One region of the Thalassotalea ganghwensis genome, then DNA from elsewhere that is predicted to be linked to it. Evidence: predicted binding sites of a transcription regulator. Region 1 holds the regulator's gene; each other region holds the start of a gene.
The links. Region 1 encodes LexA, which represses DNA repair genes until DNA is damaged. Its sites were predicted from a motif close to TACTGTATNNNNATACAGTA; they were not measured.
Positions count from the first base shown of each region.

Region 2: a site for LexA is predicted at 4,308-4,327, ahead of recA (recombinase RecA). Genes of this name have one in related genera too.
Region 3: a site for LexA is predicted at 2,863-2,882, ahead of ACSLUH_RS06455 (DNA topoisomerase III). Genes of this name have one in related genera too.

Region 1 covers NZ_JBQRUM010000006.1:173,619-179,861, forward strand. Annotated here, with positions in the region: gene ACSLUH_RS08315 (substrate-binding domain-containing protein) at 183-1,193, opposite strand; gene lexA (transcriptional repressor LexA) at 1,413-2,027, shown strand; gene coxB (cytochrome c oxidase subunit II) at 2,512-4,074, shown strand; gene ctaD (cytochrome c oxidase subunit I) at 4,087-5,676, shown strand; gene ACSLUH_RS08335 (cytochrome c oxidase assembly protein) at 5,690-6,243, shown strand, end outside.
Region 2 covers NZ_JBQRUM010000017.1:36,304-42,546, reverse strand. Annotated here, with positions in the region: gene ACSLUH_RS15625 (TonB-dependent receptor) at 1-1,034, shown strand, start outside; partial or broken gene ACSLUH_RS15620 (transposase) at 1,143-1,373, shown strand; gene ACSLUH_RS15615 (hypothetical protein) at 1,619-1,876, shown strand; gene ACSLUH_RS15610 (hypothetical protein) at 2,287-3,099, opposite strand; gene recA (recombinase RecA) at 3,237-4,259, opposite strand; gene ACSLUH_RS15600 (ABC transporter ATP-binding protein) at 4,595-5,293, opposite strand; gene ACSLUH_RS15595 (ABC transporter permease) at 5,598-6,243, opposite strand, start outside.
Region 3 covers NZ_JBQRUM010000005.1:16,207-22,449, forward strand. Annotated here, with positions in the region: gene fadA (acetyl-CoA C-acyltransferase FadA) at 1-805, shown strand, start outside; gene ACSLUH_RS06455 (DNA topoisomerase III) at 891-2,810, opposite strand; gene ACSLUH_RS06460 (ABC transporter permease) at 2,970-4,175, opposite strand; gene ACSLUH_RS06465 (ABC transporter ATP-binding protein) at 4,168-5,094, opposite strand; gene ACSLUH_RS06470 (GNAT family N-acetyltransferase) at 5,216-5,755, opposite strand; gene ACSLUH_RS06475 (manganese-dependent inorganic pyrophosphatase) at 5,843-6,243, opposite strand, start outside.

The DNA.
Region 1 (6,243 bases):
GCCGTTGGTGGAAGACTTAGGCCATTAGCTCTCAATAGACGCAATTACTTATTGTCCTAGTTTTACCGTACTTCAGCGAAGCTAACTATTACGTTGTTATCGCGAAAATAACACTTTGACTCGTTTTTGCCATGCAAAGATAAGCGTTTTAATAGCGTTATTTCTTGAATTTTAGACAATGTCTAATAATTAGTGGTACAGGTTAGGCTATTGGATTGCGTGCAGTAGTGATAATCTAAATAATAATGAGATTTTGCGGGTTGTTTATTATTTTTTATATATTGATAAAGTAGCTCCGCTCCCTTGCGCCCCATCTCAAAAGGCATTTGTCCGATATTGGCGGTAGATAATCCTTGGGCCAAACTTCTAAGCTGTATTTCTTCGGTATCTGCAGAAACAATGACGATTTGATTATTGGCAATTTGCTTTTTAAAGGGGCTTAATTGTTTATTGTAATCACTATTAAATTGAGCGAAGCCCGCCACAGCAAGAAATATCGGTGGATTCACTGTTTTGATTATTGATTCAAGTTGCAGCAACGCTGTAGAGCGCTTTCCCAGACTGTACAATGGACAACGTTCTGATTCTATCCAACCCCTCTGTCCTGATAATTTTTGCTCTTTTTGCCCTGACAATGAAAAGCGCACACCCGCGATACGTTCATTTAAGTTCGGTGTTGTGGGGTGTCCAGATTGAAGGCAAATGGCGGTTAAATCTTTCTTGGCAAATTTTTTAACATAATTGCCTAGTGCAACCCCAAAATCAAAGTTGTTGGTGCCGACATAGCTCAAGCGATACTGTTGATGCTCCGGCAGTAGATCTGAATCAAAGGTAATCACGGGTATCGCTTTTTCTTTAGCTTCGCGCAAAGCGCCCTTGACCAAGTATTCTGAATCGGTAGTTGATATTAAAAGTGCATCGACTTTGTTGGCGATCATTTGATTAATTTTTATCATTTGGCCACGAATGTCCTGGTAGTCGTCGGCGCCATCATAAAGACAGGTTATTTCTGAATGCTTTTTTGCATAGCTTTGACAGCCTTTGAAAGATTGTTGATAAAAACTATCATTTTTCGTTTTTCCAATGACCCCTATGGTGATTTGTGCAACGCTATCAGTTGCTACTAAATAACCCAATATGGTTAACAGCCACATCACGCGGTACAAGAGATAGGCTGTTACTTGGTTGAACAAAGTCGCTCCAAATAAGAAAAGTTTAATAGACTGAATAAAAGAGATTAATGCAAAACCTTTTATAAAGGAATAAGGATTTAATTTTTTATTAAACTTTTATTAATACCGCTTTGATCATACGGTGTTTGCAAAAACCGAAGGAAAGCTTGCGTTTATTTACAGGCTGTATACAATGACAGTGCCACTGTGTAAAAATACAGGAAATATTATATGACAGAAATGCGCCCCTTAACGTCTCGCCAACAGCAGATTTTTGATCTGATCAGAGAAAAAATATCTGAAACCGGCATGCCACCAACGCGAGCAGAGATCGCTGAATTTTTTGGTTTTAAGTCAGCCAATGCTGCCGAAGAGCATCTAAAAGCTCTTGCGAAGAAAGGCTATATAGAAATGTTACCAGGAACGAGTCGCGGCATTCGTTTGGCTGAAGAAATGATGGAAGAACAAGGGCTGCCGTTAATTGGTCGTGTTGCAGCTGGCGAACCGATATTGGCGCAAGAGCACGTAGAAGACCGTTATCAAATTGATGGAAATTTATTTCATCCAGCAGCGGATTATCTTCTACGAGTTAACGGAGAAAGCATGAAAGACATCGGAATTTACGATGGTGATTTGCTTGCTGTTCATCAAACCACCGATGTTAAAAATGGACAAGTCGTTGTTGCACGCGTAGAAGACGATGTCACGGTTAAAAGGCTTAAGCGTGAGGGAAATGTCGTATATTTGCACGCGGAGAATGAAGACTTTGCTCCGATAAAAGTTGATCTTACCTCTCAAAATTTCAATATCGAAGGACTTGCGGTCGGTGTTATTCGTGCTGCAGATTGGATGTAGAAATTATCAATGCAATGAGGCAAATTTTTTATCGTAAGTCGTGAAAAGTTGTCTCATGCAAGGTTTTTATAACCAAATGTCTATATTCAGCTATTATTGTTGAGTAAATGCTGATTATCTCTCCAGTTGGCTAAATTTTATACAAAAATATTTCGAAAGTTTTCAGCCCGTAAAATTAAATAATAGAGTATTTGCTCATTTCTTAATCACCCCTCTCAGGCCTTTGTTTTAGCGCCTTAGTACCTTTTAGAGTTTACACTCTATTGTTATTATTAGCTTTTTTTAAAATATTTTAAAAAATTATGAATTGACCTAGATCAATAATTAAGTAATTCTAGAGCAGAAAGTAATCAAAAAATAATGAAAAGGCTAACGTTAATCTGATTAATAAATAGCCATAGGAAAAAATAAAAACAAACTGTGAAACGGATGAGCAGCTTAATACTGATCATGCGTTTTGCCATTTAGGGTAAGGAGAGGTCGAGTGAAAAGACGTTATCTCAGTTGGCTGTTAGGGATGTTAGTTCCCAGCATCGCTTTAGCCGACTCGCAGTTGAATTTAACAAAAGGTGTAACCGAAGTTAGTAATGAAGTATATGGTTTACATATGCTCGCTTTATATATATGTACTGCAATTGGTGTAGTCGTCTTCGGTGCGATGATTTGGTCAATGATCTTTCACCGCAAATCAAAAGGTGTAGAAGCGGCCACGTTTCATGAAAGCACCAAAGTTGAGGTCCTCTGGACTGTTATTCCCATCATTATCCTTATAGCCATGGCGGTACCCGCGACAAAAACTCTTATTGCTATGGAAAATAACGATAATTCCGATTTGACTATTCAGGTAACGGGTTCGCAGTGGAAGTGGCATTATAAATATTTTGATGAAGATATCGAGTTCTATTCAGTGCTTTCGACTCCGCGAGATCAATACGAAAATCATAATGGTATTGGTGCTCAAAAAAGTGAAAACTACTTATTAGAAGTGGATAAACATCTTGTTATTCCTGCAAATAAGAAGGTTAGATTTTTAATCACTTCAGATGATGTAATTCACTCGTGGTGGGTTCCCGCATTTGCCGTTAAACAGGATGCGAATCCTGGTTTTATTAACGAAGCTTGGACAAATGTGCCTAAACCAGGGATATACCGTGGCCAATGTGCCGAGCTCTGTGGTAAGGATCATGGTTTTATGCCAATTGTGGTTGAAGTAAAAACAGAGGCAGATTATACCGCGTGGCTAAAACAGCAACGTGATATGAAGGAGCAAGCCTTAGCTGCCGAAGCTGCTTCACTGAACGCTGAAGCCTCTATGGATGAGTTAATGCAGTTAGGTGAAACAACATATACTGCATACTGTGCAGCGTGTCATCAGCCAAATGGTCAAGGTTTACCGCCAGCGTTTCCAGCGCTTAAAGGCAGTAAAATTGCCTTGGGAGATGTCAATGAACATATCAACATTGTCTTTAACGGCAAAGCAGGCACTGGCATGCAAGGCTATGGTAAGCAACTTAGTTTGAAAGAAATTGCTGCTGTAGTTACCTATGAGCGTAATGCATGGGGCAATGATACTGGTGATAAAGTACAAGCAGCTGATGTGAATGCATTTGTTGGAGGTTCTTCAGCCATAGAAAGTGCTGGTGAACAAATCAAAGACGCAGCCGAAGAAGTTATTGAAGAAGTCAAAGATGCTGCCAAAGCAATGGTCAGTGAAGACTTATCGAAAACTTATACGATGGAAGAGCTTATGGCCAAAGGTGAACAAGTATACCAAACAGCTTGTTTAGCCTGTCATCAAGCCGGTGGGCAAGGTTTGCCACCAGCATTTCCAGCGTTAAAAGGTGGGCCGATTGTTACCGGTGATATCGCTGCTCATATCGATATTGTTGTCAATGGCAGTAAGAAGAACCCAGCAATGGCAGCTTTTGGCAGTACCTTGTCGAAAACAGATATTGCTGCAGTGATTACTTACGAGCGTAATGCTTGGGGTAACAACACAGGTGATCTTATTCAACCCGCTGATATTGATGCAGCAAGTGCTAAGTAGGGAGGCAGAATAATGACTACAGAAGCTATTCACGACTCGCATGAGCACGATCATCATGATCATAAAATGACGGGTATTAAGCGTTGGTTATACACAACGAATCACAAAGATATTGGTACGCTTTATTTATGGTTTGCCTTTATCATGTTATTGGTGGGTGGCGCATTAGCGATGCTAATTCGTCTTGAATTATTTCAGCCAGGGTTGCAGTTTGTTCAACCTGACTTTTTTAACCAATTAACCACAGTACATGGGTTAATTATGGTGTTTGGCGCGATAATGCCTGCATTTACCGGTTTTGCCAACTGGATGATTCCGATGATGATTGGTGCGCCAGATATGGCATTACCGCGTATGAATAACTGGAGCTTTTGGATCCTTCCATTTGCCTTCACGATATTGATTGCTTCCTTTTTTATGGAGTCTGGAGCTCCTAATTTTGGATGGACATTCTACGCACCACTTTCAACGACGTATTCAAATGGTAGTACAGCATTCTTTGTATTTGCTGTTCATATTATGGGGATTTCGTCGATTATGGGGGCGATTAACGTTATCGTCACTATTATGAATATGCGAGCTCCGGGCATGACTTACATGAAAATGCCATTGTTTGTGTGGACGTTTTTCATTACCGCTTATTTACTCATTGCTGTAATGCCTGTGCTTGCTGGTGTTGTTACCATGGTTCTGACCGACACGTATTTTGGTACAAGCTTTTTCGACGCCGCTGGCGGTGGAGATCCAGTCATGTTCCAGCATATATTCTGGTTCTTTGGTCACCCTGAAGTTTACATCATGATTTTGCCTGCTTTTGGCATCGTTTCGACCATTATCCCAACATTTGCACGCAAGAAATTGTTTGGCTATAGCTCGATGGTCTACGCGACAGCGTCGATTGCGTTCTTATCGTTTATCGTTTGGGCGCATCATATGTTTACCACGGGAATGCCGCTGTTTGGTGAGTTGTTCTTTATGTATTGCACGATGTTAATTGCTGTGCCAACTGGCGTGAAAGTATTTAACTGGGTTGCAACCATGTGGCGAGGAGCAATGACGTTCGAAATACCAATGTTGTTCTCTATCGCATTTGTTATTTTGTTCACCATCGGTGGATTTTCAGGATTGATGCTGGCATTAACTCCGGTTGATTTTCAGTACCACGATACCTATTTTGTCGTCGCGCATTTCCACTATGTTTTAGTGACTGGTTCATTGTTCTCGATTTATGCGGGTACATACTACTGGTTACCAAAATGGACTGGTCATATGTATAGCGACAAACTGAGTAAAGCCCATTTTTGGTGTTCACTTATTTCCGTCAACATACTGTTCTTCCCGATGCACTTCCTTGGATTAGCTGGCATGCCACGCCGAATTCCAGACTATGCATTACAGTTTGCTGATTTTAACAAATGGGTAAGTATTGGTGGTTTTGCATTTGGGTTGTCGCAACTGATTTTCTTAGCTGTCGTGATTAAATGTATTCGCGGTGGAGAGAAAGCGACCGCAAAACCATGGGATGGCGCTGAGGGGCTAGAATGGACCGTAGCAAGTCCTGCGCCTTATCACACATTTGATAAACCACCTAAAATCGATTAACGAGGAGTCGATGATGAGTACAGAGCAAAATCATAATCAAACGCAACAAGCGACTAAAAAAACGGTTAAGAAATTAGTTTTAGTAGTTTTTGCTATGTTCGGTTTTGGTTTTGCACTGGTGCCACTCTACGACGTGTTTTGTGATATTACCGGGCTAAATGGCAAAACTTCTAATACCGCTGCAAGTGTCAATGAACATGGTGTTGACGAAACTCGTGTGATTACCGTGCAGTTTATTAGTCGCAACGCTAAGGGTATTCCATGGCAGTTCGAGCCAATGGTTAATGAAGTTAAAGTTCATCCTGGTGAAATGAAATTAGTAAAATTTTATGCAAAAAATGAATCATCTGCACCGATTGTTGGACAAGCCGTTCCTTCAGTTTCACCAGGACGAGCAGCGATTTATTTTCAAAAAATTGAGTGTTTTTGTTTCAATTCTCAACCGTTAAATGCAAATGAAGATGTTGAAATGGGATTGCAGTTTTATGTAGACACTGAACTTCCAGAAGATGTTTCAACCATCACGTTATCATACACCTTGTATGATATAACCGCTTCGGTTGAGTC
Region 2 (6,243 bases), on a different contig from region 1:
ATATCGATGCTACGTTCATTTATGGTATAGATGCTCTTAATGACGTGACGTCTCAACCTCTAGTTGATGGTCGCATCTGGGTACCTGAAATGGATATGGATAACCTTGCCGGTTTTTTACAAAGTAAATGGATTTTTAATGACGATATTGTGGTAAAAGCTGGATTACGTAAAGAAGATATTGAGATAAAGGTTAATGACTACAATACATTAAAATTGTGTACTAGCCCAACCGTATGTTCAGTGCCGTTAGCCGTAACAGGTGACACTATTGATTTTAATGCAACGACCTATAATCTAGGCTTAAGATACAATGCTTTTCAAAAATTCACCCCTTACCTCAGTTATTCTGAAGGTGCTGACATTCCCGATTTAGGCTCGCTATTACGCTCTGCTACTGTTAATGATATAGCGCTTATTCACACTGAAGCCGCTATCATTAAAAGTATTGAAGCAGGCTTTGTTACTCAATTCGATAAGTTACGCTTTGAACTTCTAGCGTATAGAAGCAAGTCTGATTTAGGTTCAAAAAGTACGTTAGATAAGAACACCGGTATTTACATTACTAAACGAGCACCGCAGAAAATATGGGGCTATGAAGGTGTTGTGAATTACCCGATATCAGATAACATAGATATACGAGCAACTTATGGTTATGTTGAAGGTAAACATACACTAAGCGATGAATACATTGGTGGCAGACAAGTTAGTGCGCCCAAAGGCACTATTGTTGCAAACTGGCGACCTACGGAAAATTTAAATTTATTATTGAGTTATCTCCATGTCGGTGATCGAAATCGTTTCGAGCGGAACGATGAAGGCAACTATTCAGGTGATGAAGGTGCGGTTAAAGGCTATAACATTGTTAATTTTAGTGGCAGTTATGAATTTGAAAAATGGTCAATTTTTGCTGGCATTGAAAACCTTTTCAATAAAGATTATTTTCCTGCTCGCTCGCAGGCATTAACCTATAGCGCTTTCAATGTAAAAGGTATTGGTACCACCGTGAACCTTGGTATTAAGTTTTCTATTTAGTTTGATTGGCCTTTCCCTTGAAATTAATACCATGACTTTGATGAGATTTCCAATAAACTGGAGACAATGGAAATCTCAAAATGAAAAAAGCGTTACACCGAAGAGCAAATCATTCGAGTGACTAAACAGCCCGAAGTGGGCGCTAAAGTTGATGATATTTGCTGATAAATAGGCATATCTTCAGGCACTTTCTATTGCTGGCGTAGCAAGTATGCTGGCCTAGAAGTCAATGAGGCCAAACGCTTGAAAGAACTTGAACCTGAGCATAACAAACTTAAGCGGTTACTAGCCGACAAAATGCTCGAAGTTGGAGCCATAAAGGACGTGATTTCAAAAAAGTGGTATTAGTTCAGGGGAAGGATCCTCCCTGTAACGCTCCCATACAATCATAATCGCATTAATAGAGTTTTCCCATTACAGTAACCTTAACGAAGAAAACAACATGAAAAAGCAAAGATTCTCTGAAAGCCAAATATTTGCCATGTTAAAAGAAAATGAAACCCACATTAACCGTGGTTGAATTATGCCGTAAACATGGCGTTGGACAAAGCACTTATCATCAGTGAGAATCGACGTACGGGGGCATGAAACAATCTGAACTGACTCGGCTTCGTAAGTTTGAAGAAGAAAACAAAAAGCTCAAAAAGATGTTTGCTGATGTCAGCTTACAAAATATTGCGCTCAAAGGCGTTATCGAAAAAAAAGCTGTAAAGCCATCTCAGCGTAAGCAGTTAGCTCAATATGCATATGGGCGAATCTCAGAATTATTGGCGAAATTGAATAATCTCATTCTCTCATATTTTGACGTAGCTCTTTATACAAGTAAGTTATCAATCTCATAATTAACCTCAGCTCTGTATAAGGAATGCATTTTTAACGTCTATTTATACTAACTTCTGCGTTATATTGTCGTGAATAGCTGGCTATTCCTCCAACAATACGCCTTGAATTAAGTAAAAAGTAGCGTGCTAGAAAGTCATAGCAAATTTAAGCTCTTGATTTAATTTATTTTTTCTTATACAAACCTGAGGTTAATTAACGTCCTTTTACATATATAATCATACAATGAAATTAAGGTAAGCAATCATATACTAAACACCCATTTTAATAATGAGTATTACTTCATCTAACGCTAGTTCATCCTTGGGACCAATTAACTATCAACGCTCAAAAATGTTTTAGTAGTCTGCGATAACCTCTTCGTTTCACCTAATCTCAAATTACGTATTTCAATTATATTGTTAAGTATTTTTCATTTTATAAACGTTTTTATTTCTTCAACAAGAGCATCATAAACTAAATTAATCTCTTTGATAGCCTGGAACTTTGGATTTGTATTTGCCCAAACATCAACCATAAAATAAAGCTGCTTTCCATTCTTTCCAGAGCTCACTACTCCTCGGCATTTAGCATCACCATAAGGAATAAACTCTCCTTGCACTCTAGAGTTTGGTTGTAGTGGGTCTAATGCAGCAATGTTGCACGAAACAGTATATGATGTACTTGTATTAACAGGCTGGTATTTTGTGTCTCGAACTCCCCATATATGGTCTAAAGAAGCTCTTTTTAGCGACTTTTCGGAAGGGTTTTCTGGGTCATCCCAATAGTAACGAGGGTAATACTCTAAAGGATAATTTTTGTGGGGGATCGCTGGTTGATAATGCCATTGCGCTTTACTAAAACGACTCTGAGTTACCTTCCCTTCCGATGCTCCTCTAAAATAGATTTTTACAGGCAAGTAATGCCCTTTTTTATGTATACCTTTTTTTACCCGTTCATCATAGGTATATTCAGGAATAAGCATTCCTTCATACCACAAATAGGAAAGCCCAAAAGACTGAGCATTTTCACAACCACGATTGGCATAACGTGTAACATGAGCAAAAGAAGGGATATGCAAAGACATACCTGTTTTAGGTTCTATTACTTCTACCCTACCATCAACAACCGGTAATCGGTTACATGCTGTTACTGATTGTCGCTGGTTTAGATTGTTATAGTTAAAGGATAGGATTAAACCAACTATCAAAACTACATAAAACCATCCGTTCCTAAATACATCCATTTACATCGTTTTCCTATCAGGAAACTTATACTTCCTATGAGCGATTTTAATTATGAAATCACAATTCAAATGCTATTTGCAATAAAAAAGCCGCGAAATAAATCGCGGCTTTCTAAAGATTAGAACAGAAACTAAATTTATTCAGCTACAGCTTCTTCTGCATCAACTTTGGTTTTCGATAAAAATTGTTCACGTAAGCGAGTGTCAATTTCTTTCGCAATTTCTGGATGCTCTTTTAAGAAATTAACCGCATTGGCTTTACCTTGACCGATCTTGTCGCCATTGTAGCTATACCAAGCACCGGCTTTTTCTACCATTTTGTTTTGAACACCCAAGTCAATTAATTCACCTAAGCTATTAATACCTTCGCCGTATAATATTTGGAATTCAACTTGTTTAAACGGTGGCGCGACTTTGTTTTTAACCACTTTTACTCGCGTTTCGTTACCAACAATCTCTTCACCTTGCTTAACAGCACCAATACGACGAATATCTAAACGAACCGACGCATAAAACTTTAGGGCATTACCACCGGTTGTTGTTTCTGGGTTACCAAACATTACACCAATCTTCATTCGAATTTGGTTGATAAAAATCATCATAGTGTTTGATTGTTTGAGGTTACCAGTTAATTTACGCATTGCTTGCGATAACATACGCGCTTGCAAGCCCATATGAGAATCACCCATGTCCCCTTCAATTTCGGCTTTTGGTGTTAATGCTGCGACCGAGTCTACAACAATCACATCAACAGCGCCTGAGCGAGTTAACATGTCACAAATCTCTAAGGCTTGCTCACCGGTGTCTGGTTGAGAAACCAATAATTCGTTAATATTTACGCCTAATTTTTCAGCATAAATAGGGTCAAGAGCATGCTCTGCATCAACGAAGGCACATACCTTACCGTTACGTTGCGCTTCAGCAATGACTTCAAGTGTTAATGTTGTTTTACCACTTGATTCTGGTCCATATATCTCGACAATACGTCCCATTGGTAAGCCGCCAGCACCTAGAGCGATATCTAAGCCTAAAGAGCCTGTTGAAATGGTTTCCACATCCATGCTACGGTTTTCACCTAGCTTCATAATTGAGCCTTTACCAAATTGACGTTCAATCTGGCTTAGCGCAGCAGAGAGTGCTTTTTCTTTATTTTCGTCCATTTCTTGCCTCGTTATTCGTGAACTGAATCTAAACTAATGTGTGAAGTATACTGTATGGTCGTACAGTATCAAGTATTTTATTTGTTAATCACTATAATTTTCGACTAATCGAGAGCTATCACTTTGTAATTATTAGTGAATAATTTTCAATTTCTGTTTGAGTTAACTGAGTCAAGCCGTATAAAAAGTGAACGATATCAGTCAATAACAGATACATAGCGTATGAATTTTTATACTCAGACGTCACCGTTTAGTCATCTATGAACAAATATTTTATGTCTATCTCTATATACGCCTAACCTTAAGGGCCAATAGCAATCACTCCAAAGGTAGCTTTAAGTTTCTGAACGAGTTTGCCCTAACACTTGGCCATCAAGTAAGTAAATTTTTCGTTTTGCCATTTCAGCGTAACGTATGTCGTGAGTGATCACACAAAGTGTCGTCCCTTGTCGATTTAACGCCTCAAGGGTTTCCATTATCTGATCAGCATTTTTTGAGTCCAAGTTTCCGGTTGGTTCATCCACTAACAAAATAGCAGGATCAGCCACTAAAGCACGCGCAATAGCAACACGTTGTTGTTGCCCACCAGAGAGTTGTGTCGTCCTGCGTCCAGCCATTGAGGTTAAGCCGACGACATCTAAACAATAGTTAACTTTTTCTTTAATATTTTTATCACTAATTCGTTGCGTAGAATACCGTAATGGTAACGCGACGTTTTCAAAAACATTTAAGTCATCTATCAGATTAAACTGCTGAAATACAAAGCCAATTTTTTCACGTCTAATCGCTGCTGCTTGCTCAAAGGTCAGGTCACTAATATCGACACCGTCAAAAAATACGTTACCTGTTGTCGGGAAGTCTAATAACCCCATAATCGATAATAACGTAGACTTTCCACAACCTGAGGGACCTGAGATTGAAATATACTCACCAGGTTGAATTTCCAGCTCAACTCCTTGTAAAGCATGAGTGATCATATCTTCAGTCTGAAAAACCTTGCCCAAATTTTTTACATTAATTAGTGGTGTTGTCATAGGTACTTGTTGCAACCTTGGTTTAGTGTCAAAGGAGGTAAGCTAGAACATTATGCGGCAAAATTTAGACATTGTTTAGGATTAGTTGAGGCATTTATTAAGGTCAATATTCTACTTTATATCGACTATTACAACAACGACCACAAGTATTACAGGTTATGCTTAATGAGCTAATATTGGCGCAGATTTAGCCCTTTTTGATGCAACAGTAAGCCTAAAGAAAAGGTGGGTTCCCCCACCTTTTACGCAAATGTTAAGCGTCTACTTTATCTATTTTGCTATAACATAAATCAAGTAATAGCAACTAATCACTACCGCGCAAGCTATATATCGCCGGTTGATTAATATATTGTCTTAATGGCCAATAGCAAGCAAATAGGGTAATGAATGTAATTAAGACTAAGGTAGCTACCCCCATAGGGATTACTTGCCAGTTAAGGTATGGCTGTATGTATTCACTTAAACCAATATAAGCAAGTGCAAATAGTACAACACTACCGATAAACCCAACAACTACAGCTTTCGCGTTATCACTAATAATCATCGAGATTAGATGTTTACGAGTTGCACCAATAGCCATACGAGCACCAAGTTCAAAGCGTCTAAGCTGAGTGCCATAACTTAAAATACCATATAAGCCAATACCCGCTAATAAGAACACTAAGCTTGCCAGTACCGATGTAGTGACCGCTGTGGTGATCTCAGCAAATAATCGCTGAGTCAGTAGGTCATCAGCTGAATGAAAGCTAAATACAGAGTACCTTGAGTCAACATCTGCTAACAATTCTCCTAGTGTTTGACGACTGATAGATTGATTAGGCTTTAGTTTTAGCATAAAGGTTTGGCCACCAAGTCCATTGGGGGCGTAAACTCTCGGAGCACCTGTTCCTGCAGAGTTACTATCTCCTGGAAGGTTAATATCTTTTACGATACCAATGATTTGTAATGGA
Region 3 (6,243 bases), on a different contig from region 1:
TATGGGTCACGTGCCTATGATGTATGATGTTGATTTTGACCCCGCACTAAGTAAATACATTTCGCGTGCAGCAGGTAACATGGGGCTAACGGCAGAGTTGTTAGGTAAGCAACATGGCGTGACACGAGAGCAACAAGATGCTTTTGGTGCCCGCTCACACCAACGTGCTCATCAAGCAACGTTGGAAGGTCGCTGGGCAAAAGAAATTGTACCTACCTTAGGCCATGATGAAGCCGGAGCCTTATCATTGATTGAGCATGATGAAGTGATTCGTCCTGAAACGACGGTCGATACCCTATCTGGTTTACGCCCTGTATTTGACCCTGCTAATGGTACAGTAACTGCCGGTACTTCATCTGCGTTATCAGATGGCGCATCTGCCATGCTGGTGATGTCGGCAGATAAAGCCAAAGAGTTGGGATTAACCGCTCGTGTTAAGATCCGCGGTATGGGAGTTGCTGGATGTGATCCGTCAACCATGGGCTTTGGCCCCGTACCTGCAACGAAAAAAGCACTGAAAAAAGCGGGCTTATCACTTGGTGATATTCAATTGGCAGAATTTAATGAAGCTTTTGCTGCGCAAGCGTTATCTTGTGTACGTGCATTAGGTTTAGAAGATAAAATGGATGATATGATCAACCTCAATGGAGGTGCAATTGCACTGGGTCACCCATTGGGTTGTTCTGGCGCTCGTATCTCAACAACCTTGATTAACTTAATGGAAGGTAAAGACGTTAACATTGGCTTAGCAACGATGTGTATCGGTTTAGGCCAAGGTATCGCAACGGTATTTGAACGAGTTTAGTTTTCCTAATATTATCGTTGATGAAAAGCCAACTACATAGTGATGAGTTGGCTTTTTATTTTTACGCTGTTTCAACGTTAAAAAGTTAGACAGTGGCCTTTTTCCGGTAATTCCTCCGCTTTTTAAAAGGTTGTCTTGCTACCGCTTTTACCCCTTGTAAGCTTTTTGGTAATTCACTAGCGGTTTTATCGATTAATGCCGTCAACGTTGACGTCAGTGGCACCATTAAGTGCTGATAGCTCGCTTGCTTTTCACTGATCAGGTTTAAGGTTGATTCCCAATGAGCGGTCATATCGGGAGTGCTGCATTGTTTCGGAAGCGCATTAATCAAACCTACACCCGCTTCTGTCGCATGGATGGATTTTCCGTTACGAACTAAAAAACCTCGCTTGAATAATAAATCAATAATACCCGCACGAGTCGCTTCTGTTCCAAGGCCATCTGTTTCTTTTAAGATCGATTTAAGGGATTTGTCTTCAACAAAGCGACTAATGGCCGTCATTGCTTCTAACAGCGTTGCATCGGTAAATGCTTGTGGCGGTTGAGTTAGCTTCTCTTTGAGTACTCCTTGGTGACAGGTCAATAGCTGCCCTTTCGTTAGAGGAGGTAAATTGGTTTGAAGGTTATCATTATCTTGTACTGATTTACTGTTAAATAAAGCCTTCCAGCCTAATTCTTGGACGGTATTACTTTTTGCTACAAACAGTCCACCTGCAATAGTGATTGAAACTTTTTGATGCTGATAGCGATAGTTTGGATAAAACTGTGCTAGATATTGCCGAGCAATGAGTTGATAAATATTCTGCTCAGCATTCGATAGCGAAAGGTTTATTGGTGATTTCTCTGTCGGCACAATTGCATGGTGAGCGCCAACTTTTTTGTCATTCCACGCCGAGGAAACTATCGATAAATCCGCGTCACTAGCCTCTCGTTTTACATCAGGATATTTTGTTAGAAATCCGACGATATTAGCTGCTTGCGCTAACTGAGCTTTCGGCAAGTAGCGACAATCCGAGCGAGGGTAGGTAATAATTTTATGTTTTTCATAAAGCTGCTGACAAACATCAAGCACCTGTTTGGCGCTCATATTAAAACGTTTAGCGGCACTGATCTGCAAAGAAGATAAATTAAACGGCAAGGGTTGCTTATTCTGTTTATCTTGAATACTTATGTCAGTGACTTCTCCTTGCTGATTGCTAATGCGGCTGACCACGTTCTCTGCTAACGCTTTGACTAACACACGGCCTTCTTCATCCATGTATGGTTGACATGCGTCACTCGGTTGCCAGCGAGCAACAAACGCTTCTTGCTTATCGGTATGGAGTAATGCGTCGACTTGATAGTAAGGTTTAGTCGTAAAATGTTTAATTTCATTATCTCGTTTAACTACCAACCCTAGAACAGGTGTTTGCACGCGTCCAACCGACAATACTCCTTGATACCCCACTTTTTGTCCTTGAATGGTTAACGCTCGGGTTAAATTTATTCCATAAAGCCAGTCGGCGCGACTTCGAGCAAGTGCTGCAATCGATAATGGCATATAGTCAGCATTTGATTGAAGGTTATTGAGCGCTTTTACGACAGCAGCTTGGTTCATATCGTTAATCAATAATCGTAGTGTTGTACTTTTTTTGGCGTCACTAACACCGAGATGATTGATTACTTCATCAACCAGTAGTTGTCCTTCACGATCAGGGTCACCTGCGTGCACTAATATTTTGGCCTGTTTGATGAGCTTTTTAATGATAGTTAATTGACTACGAGTCTTAGTTTTTGCATTAAGTTGCCATTTATCGGGAACAATAGGCAAATGTTCAAGCGACCATTTCTTAAATTTGGCATCGTAAGCATCAGGATCCGCTTGCTCTAACAGATGACCTATACACCAAGTGACGACATCGCCATTAGCAAGCTCAATATACCCTTGGTGCTTTTTATGGGGTTTTGGCAGCGCATTGGCAATTGCTCGGCCGAGACTGGGTTTTTCTGCAATATAGAGTTTCATCAAAAGGCTAGTTGGTTTTAAAGGCTAACTAATAACAATTAGTGTAAAGGTTTACTGTCTTTATATCCAGTATCGCGTCAAGGGGTAGGTAAGAAATGTGCTTAAACGAGGTAACCTAGTTACCTCATTTAAGCATGGATTAGTAACAACTGCTGACCGTTATTTTTCGCTAAGCGCCCATTTCATCATGTCTTTAACACCGGGCTCTTTACCATACATGGTCATGCCCATTTTAAATAGTCTTGCCGCACTTTTACGCATCCATAAACATAAAGCTAAACTTAATAACGCTGAGATAATCGGTTGCCATATTGGTACGTCAATTAACGACATTTTTACTGGCATGGCAGCGAACGAAGTTAGCGGAAAGTAACTTAAAAAGTTTAATGCCCAGCCAGATGGACTATCCATGGTTAAAAAGGTGATGATAATTGGTACGAGCGGTAGCAACATGATGCTGGTTTTCGCGCTGTGATTGGGATCATCGATAGCTGCAGCAATTGCTGCAATAAAGGCGGTACAAAAATAAAGACCAAGTAAAGAGAAGATCAATAACCAAGGCAATAACGACCACTCTATAATTGATAAATCGAAACTATTGCCGGCAAGAACGACATTAAAAAATGCATAGCCTAATAGGGCAGTAATAGCGCTGGTAAACATCGCTTTTATCGCATGTAATATTTGACCAAAGATTTTGCCATCTATCCATGTTTGTGGACTAACACATGAATAGAGTTGTTCGGTTACTCGTTGCTGTTTTTCGCCAGTAATGCTGACAAATAACTGACCAAATGAGGTGAAAACGCCGATTGCTAACAGGATAATCATCCCCGTAGCCGTTAATGAACCGACATTCTCATCTGACTTTACTTTATCGTCAAAGTAACGGTTTTCTATTTGAGTAGGTTGTTTTAAACGTGCTACTTGCTCCTCTTTTAAACCTAACGTGTTCGCGTAGATCTGGCCAAACTGTTGGTTTAATACTTGGTTGAGATCATTTAACCAACTTTGTTTATCAAGGCTATAAACGGTTAATGCAGTTTTACTTCCAGCAGCGCGTTCTTTGGTAACAATTGCATGCCATGTTTCTGTTTCTATCATTTGCTGCTTTAACTGTTCAAATGATTCAGTTGTGGAAACAAAATTAAATTGCTCATCATTATTTTCTAAGGAAATAGAAGCTGGAATCGCAACTTGGTAAACCGTGGTAAATTCTCCTTTAACTTGTTCCCACAATAGAATAAACAAGGCGATGGCCACCAAAATCACTTTTGAAATGACTTCTTGCTTCCACTTAAAGAAGTGTGCGAATTCCCAGCGAGTTACTAGCCAAATTTGAGATAATTGATTGTGTTTATTCATGATGACCTCCATGTGCAGCAATGGCATTTAAGTAAAGTTGGTGTAAATCCATTTTTTGACTTTGCAATGCCGTCACATTGCCAAGTTGGGTAACCGTACTTAGAACGTCATTGAAGTTTTGCTGATGAGTAAGCTCTAGAGTGATGGCGTTAGGCGCATCGATGAAATGATTTAGCTGCGCTAAAGTGGTGGTGATTTGCTCTTCACTGGGCAGTGCTTGATAGGTTACCGTTAACCTCGCTTGGCTATTGGCTTGCTGACGAATTGCATCAATGTCACCATAAAATACCGCTTCGCCCTTATTCATAAGTAACATTCTATCGGCAAGCTTTTCTACCATCGCCATTTGGTGAGCACTAAGAATAACCGTCATTCCTTGTTGCTTGAGCTCTGACAAAAACTCGACGACTTTTTCTTGATTGACCGGATCGAGGCCAGAAAATGGCTCATCAAGTATTACCCATTTCGGCTGATGGAGCACCGCAGTGATAAGTTGTACTTTTTGTTGATTACCTTTAGAAAGTGACTTTAATGGGTCATCATGTCGTTCACTTAAATCAAATTTTTCTAGCCAGAAACGGGCTTTTTCAAGCGCATCTTTTTTTTCCATCCCGTTGAGCTGACCAAAATAAATTAGGTTTTTAATGACCGATTTTTCAGGATACAAGCCCCTATCTTCAGGAAGGTAGCCTAAGGTGTGCGCGGGAATATGTGAATAGTATTTCCCATCCATCTCCAATGAAATGCTACCAGAATCTGGTTGTGTAAACCCAGTTAGCATTCTGACTAACGAAGATTTACCTGCACCATTAGGACCAAGTAAAGCGAAAATTTCTCCTTCATTGACTATAAAGTTAAGTTGTTTTATCGCAGTGACATTGCTGTATTGCTTGCGTATGTTGTTTACGGTTAGCTTCATTAAAACTCCCTGAAACGAAGGTTCTATCATTAGAAATTATCGTTATAGTCGTCGTATCAGCGGTTTTATTACAGGAAATTAACGTGTTTTTACAATTACCCTACAATATTTGCAAACTAGCTTATTGATTTTTCATTTGATAGTAGACCACGTCACAAGTAAATACTGGATCTTCATGGTAGTAAGTTTTCACATATTCCATACCGATTTTTTTCATTACCCCAACAGAAGCTAGGTTCTCTTCACTGGCAATGGCACTAAATGCTTTATATGATTTATCTTGTGCAAAATGATTTTTTATATGAATAGCCGCCTCGCTGGCATAGCCCATACCCCACGTTTTTCTGAAAAAACGCCAACCTAACTCAAGATTATCAAACTCGGTATGATCAGAAAAAAAATACATTGGTCTGACTAAAATAAACCCTAAAAACTCATTATTTTCTTTCGTATTAACTTGCCAAATACCCCAGCCTTTTTTTTCGTCACGATAAGCTCTCATTCTCGGCATAAAAACATTATCAATATCTTCTCTGCTCGTTACCTTGCCGCCGCTAAGATAGCGCATCACTTCAGGGTCTTGATCAAGCTCAAAAAAGAGATCCGCATCACTTTCATCCATTAGTCGGTAACTGAGTCGTTCACTGTTTGGGATATTCATACATCTCCTTGTTTTTATTACTATCACTATAGAGAATAAAAAGCTCAGCAGAAGCTGAGCTTTTTAACATTTTATCAATGGTTTGATTTAAGCAAAGGATTCTTGCAAAGGTGGTACCACTTGTTTTTTACGTGATAATACACCGTCTATCCATACGCGACCATTTTCAGTGACTTTGCCATAAGCTTTCTCGGTTAAGTTTTCGTCATCACTCACCACTAAAAACTCAGAGCCTTCTTTCATGATATCGGTTAAGAGTAAGATCACACTATGACGATTTCCTTCCGCTTTTAGTGCCGCTAAATCAGCCTCAAGTGCTTCTTTCATATTATCGAAAATTGCTAAATCGATGACTTCTAATTGACCAATACCAACAAGGTTACCGTTCATATCAAAATCTTTAAAATCACGTAATACTAAATCACGAACAGGCGTGCCTTCGACAGCTGATTTCACTTTGAACATTTCCATGCCTAAGGCTTTAGGGT